2 regions of the Stenotrophomonas sp. NLF4-10 genome follow, and region 1 is predicted to be linked to the other one. Evidence: riboswitches for the same ligand, from Rfam matches in the RefSeq annotation. Region 1 holds a riboswitch; the other holds the start of a gene.

Region 1 (5,224 bases):
GGCCACGCTCGCCGAGCGCGCGCTTGGCGGCATCGACCGCCGCCCCGGCGCGCGCCAGTGCCTCGCGGTCGCCATGCCGGCGGGCAAGACCCACCTCCCGTCGCGCCGCCATCAACTGCCGCACCCACGACTGGCGCTTCGCCTCCGGCAGATGCGGGTTGGCGGCACGCCACAGCCGGCCGCGCGCCACCAGATAGCGGCCATCGGGCGTGCGCGGTGGGGACGGGGCCATGCGGCGGCTCTCACGGTTGGAAAAGAACCGCGACGATCACCGCCCATGCGTGCACGCCGCGTCGATGCCCTCGCCACCAGCGTGCATGCCATGCATCAGGTCAATGCCGACGTGGATTCATAGGGCAACGGCCGCAGGCCAAGCCCGGCGATGGCCGGGCCGGCGACCTCCAGCACCTCCGGTTCGCCATCGACCACGATCAGGATGTTGCCCGCCTCGATCTCGTCGTCGAACGCCTGCCGCACCGGGTCGGGCACGGTCGCGCCCAGCAGCGCCGCCGCCAGGCTGCCGACCAGCGCCCCGGCCACGCCGACGGCCGCCGCGCCAGCCAGGGTGATACCCAGCGGCGGCACCGCCACGGCGACCAGACCCGCCAGCAGGCCGGTGGCCGCGCCATAGCCGGCACCGCGGCCGGCGGCGGTGATCAGGTCGGTGTCGGCCATCTTGCGCTTGTCGGGGATCACGTATTTCTCGATGTCCGAGCGCGCCACCAGCAGGATGTCGTCGTTGTCCACGCCGGCACGGCGCGCGGCCACCACCGCCGCCTCGGCCATCGGCAGGCTGGATGCACTGAATACATGCCGCTTCTTCATGGCGATACCTCCTCTGTCGGATACGCCGCCAGCGGGCGGCTGTCACGCCGGATTGGCCCTGCACGCGGTTGTTGCTGCACCTGGTCGGTGTTGGGGTGGCGGATCATCACGCGGTCTCCACGACGCGACACCTGCCGCACGCCCAGCCTCCACCGGCAGCGGTTAGGGCGGCGTGGCCATGCGTGGCGGAATGGATACAAAGATGACCGCGTGCCCACTGCGGAAAGGTCGGTTCTTCTCGTCAACCGCGGGAAACGCACGTCCGCCGGGGCCGCCCTTGGGGAGCCCCGTAGGTGCCGGGCTTGCCCGGCACGGGGCTTCACCGGGAAAGCCCCATGCGGGGCGAGCCCCGCATCTACAGGAACACCCGGTCCCATGCGTGCCACGCCACCGCCATTGCTCCGGGCATGATTCCCGCGCCCGGGCAAAGAACCGGGATTCCTTGCCACGGGCAAGGCACGAACCCGCGCAAACCCGGGCGCTGCCGCTACCCTAGCTTCATCACGACACCATCCCGTGCCCTGCCCGTCCCCCAATGAACACCGACCACCGCGTCCAAGGCCTCGACAACGACGAGGTGCCCGCCGACTGGCCCGCGATCAGCGAACGCGAGGTCGCATGGCTGCGCGGGCGATTCCCGCAGCTTGAAGGTGCCGGCGCCACGCTGTGGCACAGCCCGCGCCCGATGTCGGCGGCCGCCATCGTCGAGGGCGCGGCGGGGCAGGTCTTCATCAAGCGCCATCACCACGACGTGCGCAACGCGGCGAGCCTGGCCGAGGAGCATCGCTTCATCGCCCACCTTGCCGGCGCGGGCGTGCCGGTGGTCGATGTGCTGCGGGACCGCGACGGCGCCACCGCCGTCGAGCATGGCGACTGGACCTACGAACTGCATGCCGTGGCCGACGGGCAGGACCTGTACCGCGACATCCCCTCGTGGACGCCGCTTGCCGAGCACGACCAGGCATGGGAGGCCGGCAGGATGCTGGCCACGCTGCACCTGGCATCGGCGAGCTACGGCGCCCCGCAGCGCAGCACCCACGTGCTGGTCGCGCGCGACGACCTGATCCGCGCCACCGACCCGATCGCACGGCTCGAACGCGACTTCGGCGAACGCCCGGCGCTGGCCGACTACCTGTCGCGCAAGCCGTGGCGGGACGGCCTCCGGCAGACCGTGCTGCCATGGCACGCGGGCCTGCACCAGCGCCTGCAGGCCGAACCGCGGCTGTGGGCGCACAACGACTGGCACGTCTCCAACCTGCTCTGGCGCCGCGAAGGCGATGCCATGCGCGTGGCGACCGTGCTCGATTTCGGCCTGGCCTCGCCCACCAGCGCCCTGTTCGACCTGGCCACCGCGATCGAGCGCAACGCGGTGGCGTGGCTGGAGCTGGAGCACGGCATGCAGGCCGTGCATGTCGATACCGCGCTCGCCCTGCTCGACGGCTACCGGCAGGTACGGCCGCTGTCCACCGCGCAGGTGCACCTGCTGGCCGACCTGCTGCCGGTGGTGCATTTCGATTTCGCACTGTCGGAGGTCGAATATTTCCACGGCGCCACCGGCTCGACCGCGAACGCCGACGTGGCGTGGCACACCTTCCTGCTGGGCCACGCCGAATGGTTCGGCACCCGCGCCGGGCAGGCATTGCTGGCCGCGCTGCACGCCGCCGCCTGAACGCGCACGCGGGGCAAATCCGTACCGTTTATGGTCAAATACGCCCCTGAAGCGGGGGTGCCTGACCAGTCAGGCTGAGAGAGTCCCTTGGAACCTGATCCGGTTTGCACCGGCGTAGGGAGCTTTGAGCAGCAGGCACACCGCCTTCGTGGCCGGTTGCGCATGCGCGCCTTCGCTTCGTCTCCCCCACCGGCCGATGACGAACCGAATGAACCGCTGCTACCGACTCTCGCTATTGACCGCTGCCCTGGGCGCGGCGCTGCCGCTGCATGCCAGCACCCCCGAAACCGACGCCAACGACACCCAGACCCGCTCCACCACCGAGCTGGCCGCCGTGCGCGTGCAGGCCAGGCAGCCCGGTGCCAGGGACACCCAATCCAACAGCTTCGGCAGCGGCGACTGGAAGAACACCCCGGCCTCGGTCAGCGTGCTGGACCGCAGCCTGCTCGACAACCGCCACGTGCGCACGCTGTCCGAGCTGGCCAGCAACGACGCCTCGCTGGGCGACAGCTACGCGCCGGTGGGCTACTACCAGAACATAGCCATCCGCGGCTTCGCGCTGGACACCGCCACCGGCTACCGCTTCAACGGCATGACCCTCGCCGGCGAACAGCGGCTGGCGCTGGAGAACGTGCAGCAGGTGGAAATCCTCAAGGGCGAAGCCGGCCTCGCCGCCGGCGTGATCGCCCCCGGCGGCGTCATCAACTTCGTCGGCAAGCGCCCGGCCGAAGTCCGCAGCGTCACCCTCGGCACCGATTCGGAAGGCTCGCGCCACGCCGCCGTGGACGTGGGCCACTGGCTGACCCCGCGCATCGGCGTGCGCTTCAACGCCGCATGGGAAGACGGCAACTCGTATGTCGACCATGCCGACGGCCGCCGCAACTTCTATTCGCTGGCCACCGACTGGCTGCTCGGCGAGCACGGCAAGCTGGAAGTGGACGCCAACTACCAGACCAGCGCGCAGCGCTCGGTCTCGGGCTACCAGCTGCTGGGTGCCACCGCACTGCCGCGCGACGTGGACCGCAAGCAGATGCTCGGCTACCAGCGCTGGCAGCAGCCGGTGGGCATCGACAGCACCAACATCACCGCCTTGCACACCTACGACTTCAGCCCGGCGTGGCAGTCGCGCGTGTCGGCCAGCCACAGCCGCTCGGTGATCGACGACAACGTCGCCTTCGCCTATGGCTGCTACTACGCAGAGTCCTGCTGGGACGGCAGCGTGCTGGGCAACTACTTCGCGCCCAACGGCGACTACGACATCTACGACTACCGCAGCCCGGACGACACCCGCCGCAACCAGCAGCTGCGCGCCGAACTGCGCGGCCGCTTCGCCACCGGTGCGGTGGACCACCAGCTCACCGTCGGCGCGGATTACTTCGATCGCTCCGTGGACAAGCGCCTCAACGTCAACGAGTACGTCGGCACGGGCAACATCCACGACCAGCAGGTGCCGCAGTTCGATCCCTCGCCACTGCAGCCCGGCGCATCGGTGCGGCGCCTGGACAGCCGGCAGAAGGCGCTGTTCGTGCTGGACCGCGTGAACCTCGCCGACGACTGGCAGTGGCTGGCCGGCGGCCGCTTCGTGCGCCTGGACGAGCGCGACTGGGACAAGCGCGGCAATCCCGAGCGCGAGAGCCGCGTGTCGCACTTCCTGCCGCAGACCGCGCTGATCTGGAGCGCGACCGATCAGCTCAACGTCTATGCCAGCTACGTGCGCGGCATCGCGCTCGGGCAGGAAGCGCCGTTCTGGACCAGCAATGAAGGCAACTTCCTGCCTTCGGTGCTGTCGCGCCAGATCGAAGTAGGCGCCAAGTACGCACCATCGGATTCCCTGACGCTGGGCGCCGCGCTGTTCCGCATCAGTCGGCCGTTCCAGTACGCCAAGCCCGACGACAGCGACTACGGCTACACCTTCGTGCAGGAAGGCCAACAGACCCACACAGGCCTGGAACTGAGCGCGCAGGGGCGCGTCGGCGAACGCCTGCAACTCACCGCCAGTGCCAGCGTGCTGCGGGCACGCGCGCACGATACCGGCACGCCTGCCTACGAAGGCCACCCGCTGGTCAACGTGCCGGCCACGCGCGCAAGCCTGCATGCCGACTACCAACTGCCGTTCGCCCCCGACCTCGGCATCACCGGCGGCTGGCGCTACGCCTCCTCCAACGTCGCCACCGTCGATGGCCGCGTGCGCGCGCCCGGCTACAGCGTGGTGGACGCCGGCCTGCGCTTCCGGCACCAGTTGCAGGGCCACGCGCTGGACTGGAACCTGTCGGTGGACAACGTGTTCAACCGCTTCTACTGGCGCGACACCGGCAGCAGCGCCGGCGACTACTACCTGTTCCCCGGCGCCCCGCGGCAGGCGCGCCTGTCGGTAACCATCGCGCTATGAACCCCGCGATCCTCGAATGGTCCGCCGTCGCCTTCAGCATCCTCGGCGTATGGCTGATGGCGCAACGGCGGATGCTGGCCTGGCCGGTCGGGCTGGTTTCCGTCGGCCTGTACGCGCTGGTGTTCTTCGAGGCCCGGCTGTATTCGGACACCCTGCTGCAAGGTGCCTTCGCCGCGTTCCTGCTCTACGGCTGGCTCAACTGGCACCGGCAAGACAAACCCGACGGCCGCATCGTCGTCGCGCCACTGGCGCCTAGCCATTGCGCACGCGACCTCGGCCTGGGCATCGCCTTCGGCCTGGCCCTGGGCGCGGGCATGCACACCTGGACCGACGCCGCCCTG
Region 2 (5,224 bases), 2.2 Mb from region 1:
TTTCATCGGCATAGACCACCAATGCACCGTCCGGCGACAACGCCGGCCAGGTTTCAAATCCCTCGGTGGTGGTAATCAACCGGTATGGCGGCTCGGGGCTGCCTATCACGCGGGTGCCATCGCTGTTGATCGCATCCTGCAACGTCTCCGTCCCCGACCGCTGCCACAGCAACCAGGCCAGCAGCAACGTGCTGCACAGCAATGCCAGTCCAACCAGCCACAACAGGCGGCGGCGCATGCGGCGCCAGTTGCGGGGTTTTCCCCCTTCTTCGATTGGCGCTGGCGGGGCTACAGCGGCCTGGGCAGCGGCGTCCACCACGACATCGGCCCGAGGGGGCAATGGCTCCGGCATGTCCCACGTGACGGGCGCCAGCAGGCGATAGCCACTCTTGGCAATCGTCTCGATGCTGCTGTGGCCATCCGCGGAGGCGCCACCTGCTGCGAATGCCTTGCGCAGCTGCGTGATCGCCTGGGTGAGCACGTCGTTGGTCGGCAAGGTGTCCGGCCACACCTGCGCGAACAAATCGTCACGGGTGACCACGTTGCCGGCGTTGCGCGCGAGCACCAGCAATACACTGGCCGCCTTGGGCGTCAGCCGTACCGGCCGTCGTGCGCCCGGTGCGTGCACTTCGCGCGAAGACAGGACGACGAGGCATTCGCCGATGTGCAACCGGTCCAAGGCCGGCATGTCGTTGTCGATGTGTTCCATACCGTGTCAGGGACGAAATCGCTGGTGGGCACCTTCCCGTGCCCGCCCCCTGGTGAATGCCACCGCCAGTGAACCGCCAGAATCCGCAAATGGCGTCAACGCAAACCGCAAATGTTTCAAGGCGCGCGGATATTAGCCTAGGCATCGTTTCCTGCGCTCTCGTGCAGGGCAACATCAGGCTCTCTCTCGCCGACGGATTCATACAAACTGTTTCAGGATTCGCGCCCTCGGGCGCGAAATTTTTTTGCGACGCCAGCTCCAGGAAGCTGGAAAAGCCTTGAAACAAGGGTACTCCCGCGTTCATCGCCAATCGCCCAGAGCAGCATTTCGCATGCATTCAACATGCTGAAGAAAAACTGAAGACCACGATTTCCGGCCACTCTCCGGGCCATCGCGCAGGCGTGATGTCGTGGCGCTGCTGATGCATAAATCGGCAATGCATCACACAACACAGTCACCCACGAACCGATGCTGGTCATGGCGTTGCTGCCACAAGTGCCGAGCCTGCTTCCGCATGGATGCTGTCGGGAAAGCTTCATGCGGGGCAAGCCCCGCAGCCCGGCATTCCGAGTGGGTGCTGGGCTGGGCTTGCCCGGCACGGGACCTCACCGGAAAGGTATCCCCTGTCGAGAGCTGGAGTGAGGCGAGGACGATGGAGTCCCGATGATTCAGCCATGGGAGCCAGGGGCGCCCTCTCCCGCAGGGAGAGAGGCCCCGACGCGCAAGCACATCACTCCACCCGATAGACCTGCGCACCCTGCTCGCGGAATTCCTTCGCCTTCCCGGCCATGCCCGTTTCCAGCGCGGTGGCTTCATCGACGCCCTGCTCGGCGGCGTAGTCGCGTACGTCCTGGGTGATCTTCATCGAGCAGAAGTGCGGGCCGCACATCGAGCAGAAGTGCGCCAATTTGTGCGCTTCCTTCGGCATCGTCTCGTCGTGCATCGACTGCGCCTTCTCCGGGTCCAGGCCGAGGTGGAACTGGTCCTGCCAGCGGAACTCGAAGCGCGCCTTGCTCAGGGCGTTGTCGCGTACCTGCGCGCCGGGATGGCCCTTGGCCAGGTCGGCGGCGTGCGCGGCGATCCTGTAGGCCATGATGCCGTCGCGCACGTCCTCGCGGTTGGGCAGGCCGAGGTGCTCCTTCGGCGTCACGTAGCAGAGCATCGCGGTGCCGTACCAGCCGATCATCGCAGCACCAATCGCGCTGGTGATGTGGTCGTAGCCGGGCGCGATGTCGGTGGTCAGCGGCCCGAGCGTGTAGAACGGCGCTTCGCCGCACTCGCGCAGCTGCTTGTCCATGTTCACCTTGATCAGTTGCATCGGCACGTGGCCCGGGCCTTCGATCATGGTCTGCACGTCGTGCTTCCACGCGATCTTCGTCAGTTCGCCCAGTGCTTCGAGTTCGCCGAACTGCGCCGCGTCGTTGGCATCGGCGATGCAGCCCGGGCGCAGGCCGTCGCCCAGCGAGAAGGCCACGTCGTAGGCCTTCATGATGTCGCAGATATCCTCGAAATGCGTATAGAGGAAATTTTCCTTGTGGTGCGCAAGGCACCACTTGGCCATGATGCTGCCGCCGCGCGAGACGATGCCGGTCACGCGCCTGGCCGTCAGCGGCACGTGGCGCAGCAGCACCCCGGCGTGGATGGTGAAGTAGTCCACGCCCTGCTCGGCCTGTTCGATCAAGGTGTCGCGGAAGATTTCCCAGTTCAGCTCCTCGGCGCGGCCATCCACCTTTTCCAGCGCCTGGTAGATCGGCACCGTGCCGATCGGCACCGGCGAGTTGCGGATGATCCACTCGCGCGTCTCGTGGATGTGCTTGCCGGTGGACAGGTCCATCACCGTGTCGCCGCCCCAGCGGATCGCCCACACCAGTTTTTCCACTTCCTCGGCAATGCCCGAGGACACCGCGCTGTTGCCGATGTTGGCGTTGATCTTGGTCAGGAAGTTGCGGCCGATGATCATCGGCTCGCTTTCCGGGTGGTTGATGTTGTTGGGCAGGATGGCGCGGCCGCGGGCAATCTCCTCACGCACGAACTCGGGGGTGATGACCTGCTGGATGTTCGCGCCGAAGCTCTGCCCCGGATGCTGCGCAAGCAGATGCGCCTCGCGCACCGCCTCCAGCCGCTGGTTCTCGCGGATGGCGACGTACTCCATCTCCGGAGTGACGATGCCGCGCCGCGCGTAATGCATCTGGGTGACGTTGGCGCCGGCCCGCGCGCGGCGCGGCAGCGTACGGTTGGGGAAGCGCACCGCGTCGAGCTTGGCATTGCCCTCGCGCGAACGGCCGAACGCCGAGCTGAGCGCGGGAAGCGGCTCGGTGTCGCCGCGCTCTTCGATCCAGCGCGCGCGCAATGCCGGCAAACCGGTGGACAGGTCGATGCACGCGTCCGGGTCGGTATAGGGGCCGGAGGTGTCATAGACGGTGACCGGCGGATTGTCCTCGCCACCGAACAGCGTCGGCGTGCGGGTCAGCGCGATCTCGCGCATCGGCACCTGCAGGTCCGGGCGCGAACCGGGCACGAAGATCTTGCGCGAGCCGGGAATCGGCCGGGTCACGGATTCGGAAAGTTGCTGTGCCTGCTGCTGCAGGGCGGAGAGCTGTGCGTTCATCGGCATCGTCCTGTTGGGATCCCGCACGGAGGTACGGGTTGAACGAAGCGAAGGCGCATTGCCGCAGGCGCACGGACGCACCTCGGGCGGTGTCCACGCGCGATCGAACATTGCAAAGCTTCCCTACGCCGGTATCAGCCGGATCAGGTTCCAAGGGACTGTCTCAACCGTGGCCTTGCGGCCGCGGTACCCCCGCTTCGGCCGGCATTAGACCACAAAGGCAGGGGTGCGTCTTTCGGCCCTTGCGGCCGCTGTTTGCGTCATTGCGGCCGATCTTCAGCCACGGCCGTGCGGGATGCATTAACGAAACCATGACGTTTTGTTCATTAGGCTGTGGCGTGGTTGTTCATCTTCGCCACCCCTGCGCCGCTTCGACGGCCTTCCCCACCGCGCCCATGTGGCCGGTTCCGCTGCAAGCCCCGGCTCGCTCCCCTCATGCTCTGATCGGAGAAGCTCCTTCATGGTGTTTCGTGTTTCCATCGCGCTGGTCGCCGCCCTGGTGCTGCTGGCCGGCATCGCCCCCGGCCCGTTCAACGACGTGGTGCAGGGCCTGCTTGTCGAAGTCGTGCGCAACGCCGGCTGGCTGTACCTGCTGATCGTGTTCCTCACCCTGGCCTTCCTGCTGTACCTGGCGTTCGGCCGCTTCGGCAACCTGCGCATCGGCGGCGAGGATGCGGAACCGGATTTCTCCCGCGCCAGCTGGCTGTCGATGCTGTTCGCCGCCGGCATGGGCATCGGCCTGGTGTTCTGGGGCGCGGCCGAGCCGATCTCGCACTTCGCCAAGCCGCCGGAGGGGCTGCCGCCACAGAGCGCGGACGCGGCGCGCGCGGCGATGCGCTACGCGTTCTTCCACTGGGGCCTGCACCCGTGGGCGATCTATGCGCTGATCGGGCTGGCGATGGCGTGGTTCCAGTACAACCGCAACGGCCGTGGCCTTATCAGCGACATGCTGCAGCCGGTGATCGGGCGCCACCATCGCGGTGCGTTCGGGCAGGTGGTGAACATCGCCGCGGTGGTGGCCACTGCGATCGGCGTGGCCACCACGCTGGGCTTCGGCACCATCCAGATCGCCGCCGGCCTGCAGCGCGTGTTCGGCATCACCGCCACGGTGCCGGTGCAATTGACCATCATCGCCATCGCCTTCGTGCTGTACATGGCCTCCACCACCAGCGGCGTGGACCGCGGCATCAAGTGGCTGTCCAACTTCAACCTGGCGCTGGCCGGGTTGCTGCTGGCGGCGGTGCTGGTGCTGGGGCCGACCGGCTTCATCTTCGACACCTTCACCACCACGCTCGGTTCCTACCTCAACCAACTGCTGACGATGAGCCTGCGCATGTCGCCGTTTTCCAGCAGCACCTGGGTGGCGGACTGGACGATCTTCTACTGGGCGTGGTGGATCGCGTGGGCACCGTTCGTCGGTGCGTTCATCGCGCGTGTGTCGCGCGGCCGCAGCGTGCGCGAGTTCGTGATCGGCGTGGTGCTGGCACCGACCCTGCTCGGCTTCCTGTGGTTCTCGGTATTCGGCGGCAGCGCACTGTGGGCGCAGCTGACCGGCCATGCCGACCTGTTGCAGGCATTGGCCGGCGGCTACGAGACGGTGCTGTTCGCACTGTTCGACAGCCTGCCCGGCTCGCTGCTGCTGTCGGTGGTCGCGCTGATGCTGCTGGTGATCTTCTTCGTCACCTCGGCCGATTCGGCGGTGCTGGTGCTGGCCAGCATGTCCACCGACGAGGCTGGCGACCCGCCGCTGTCGCGCAAGCTGGTGTGGGGCGTGGCGGTGGCGCTGATCGCCGCGGTGCTGTTGCTGGCCGGCGGGCTGGAAGCGTTGCAGGGCATGATCACCATCGCCGCGTTGCCGTTCGCGCTGCTGATGGTGCTGGTGATGGTCAGCCTGTACCGCGTGCTGG

Evidence for each region. A riboswitch is a leader RNA that binds a small molecule or an ion and turns the genes downstream of it on or off. The one in region 1 is predicted to bind thiamine pyrophosphate.
Region 2: it holds a riboswitch for thiamine pyrophosphate, as region 1 does, so the genes downstream of both, thiC (phosphomethylpyrimidine synthase ThiC) here and MIC98_RS04955 (TonB-dependent siderophore receptor) in region 1, are expected to answer to the same signal.

The regions. Positions count from the first base shown of each region.
Region 1 covers NZ_JAKSEE010000003.1:1,030,179-1,035,402, reverse strand. Annotated here, with positions in the region: gene MIC98_RS04970 (hypothetical protein) at 1-232, opposite strand, end outside; gene MIC98_RS04965 (hypothetical protein) at 328-825, opposite strand; gene MIC98_RS04960 (phosphotransferase) at 1,361-2,494, shown strand; TPP riboswitch at 2,538-2,632, shown strand; gene MIC98_RS04955 (TonB-dependent siderophore receptor) at 2,703-4,883, shown strand; gene pnuC (nicotinamide riboside transporter PnuC) at 4,880-5,224, shown strand, end outside.
Region 2 covers NZ_JAKSEE010000003.1:3,216,939-3,222,162, forward strand. Annotated here, with positions in the region: gene MIC98_RS15340 (winged helix-turn-helix domain-containing protein) at 1-709, opposite strand, end outside; gene MIC98_RS15345 (hypothetical protein) at 922-1,188, opposite strand; gene thiC (phosphomethylpyrimidine synthase ThiC) at 1,440-3,317, opposite strand; TPP riboswitch at 3,420-3,521, opposite strand; gene MIC98_RS15355 (BCCT family transporter) at 3,778-5,224, shown strand, end outside.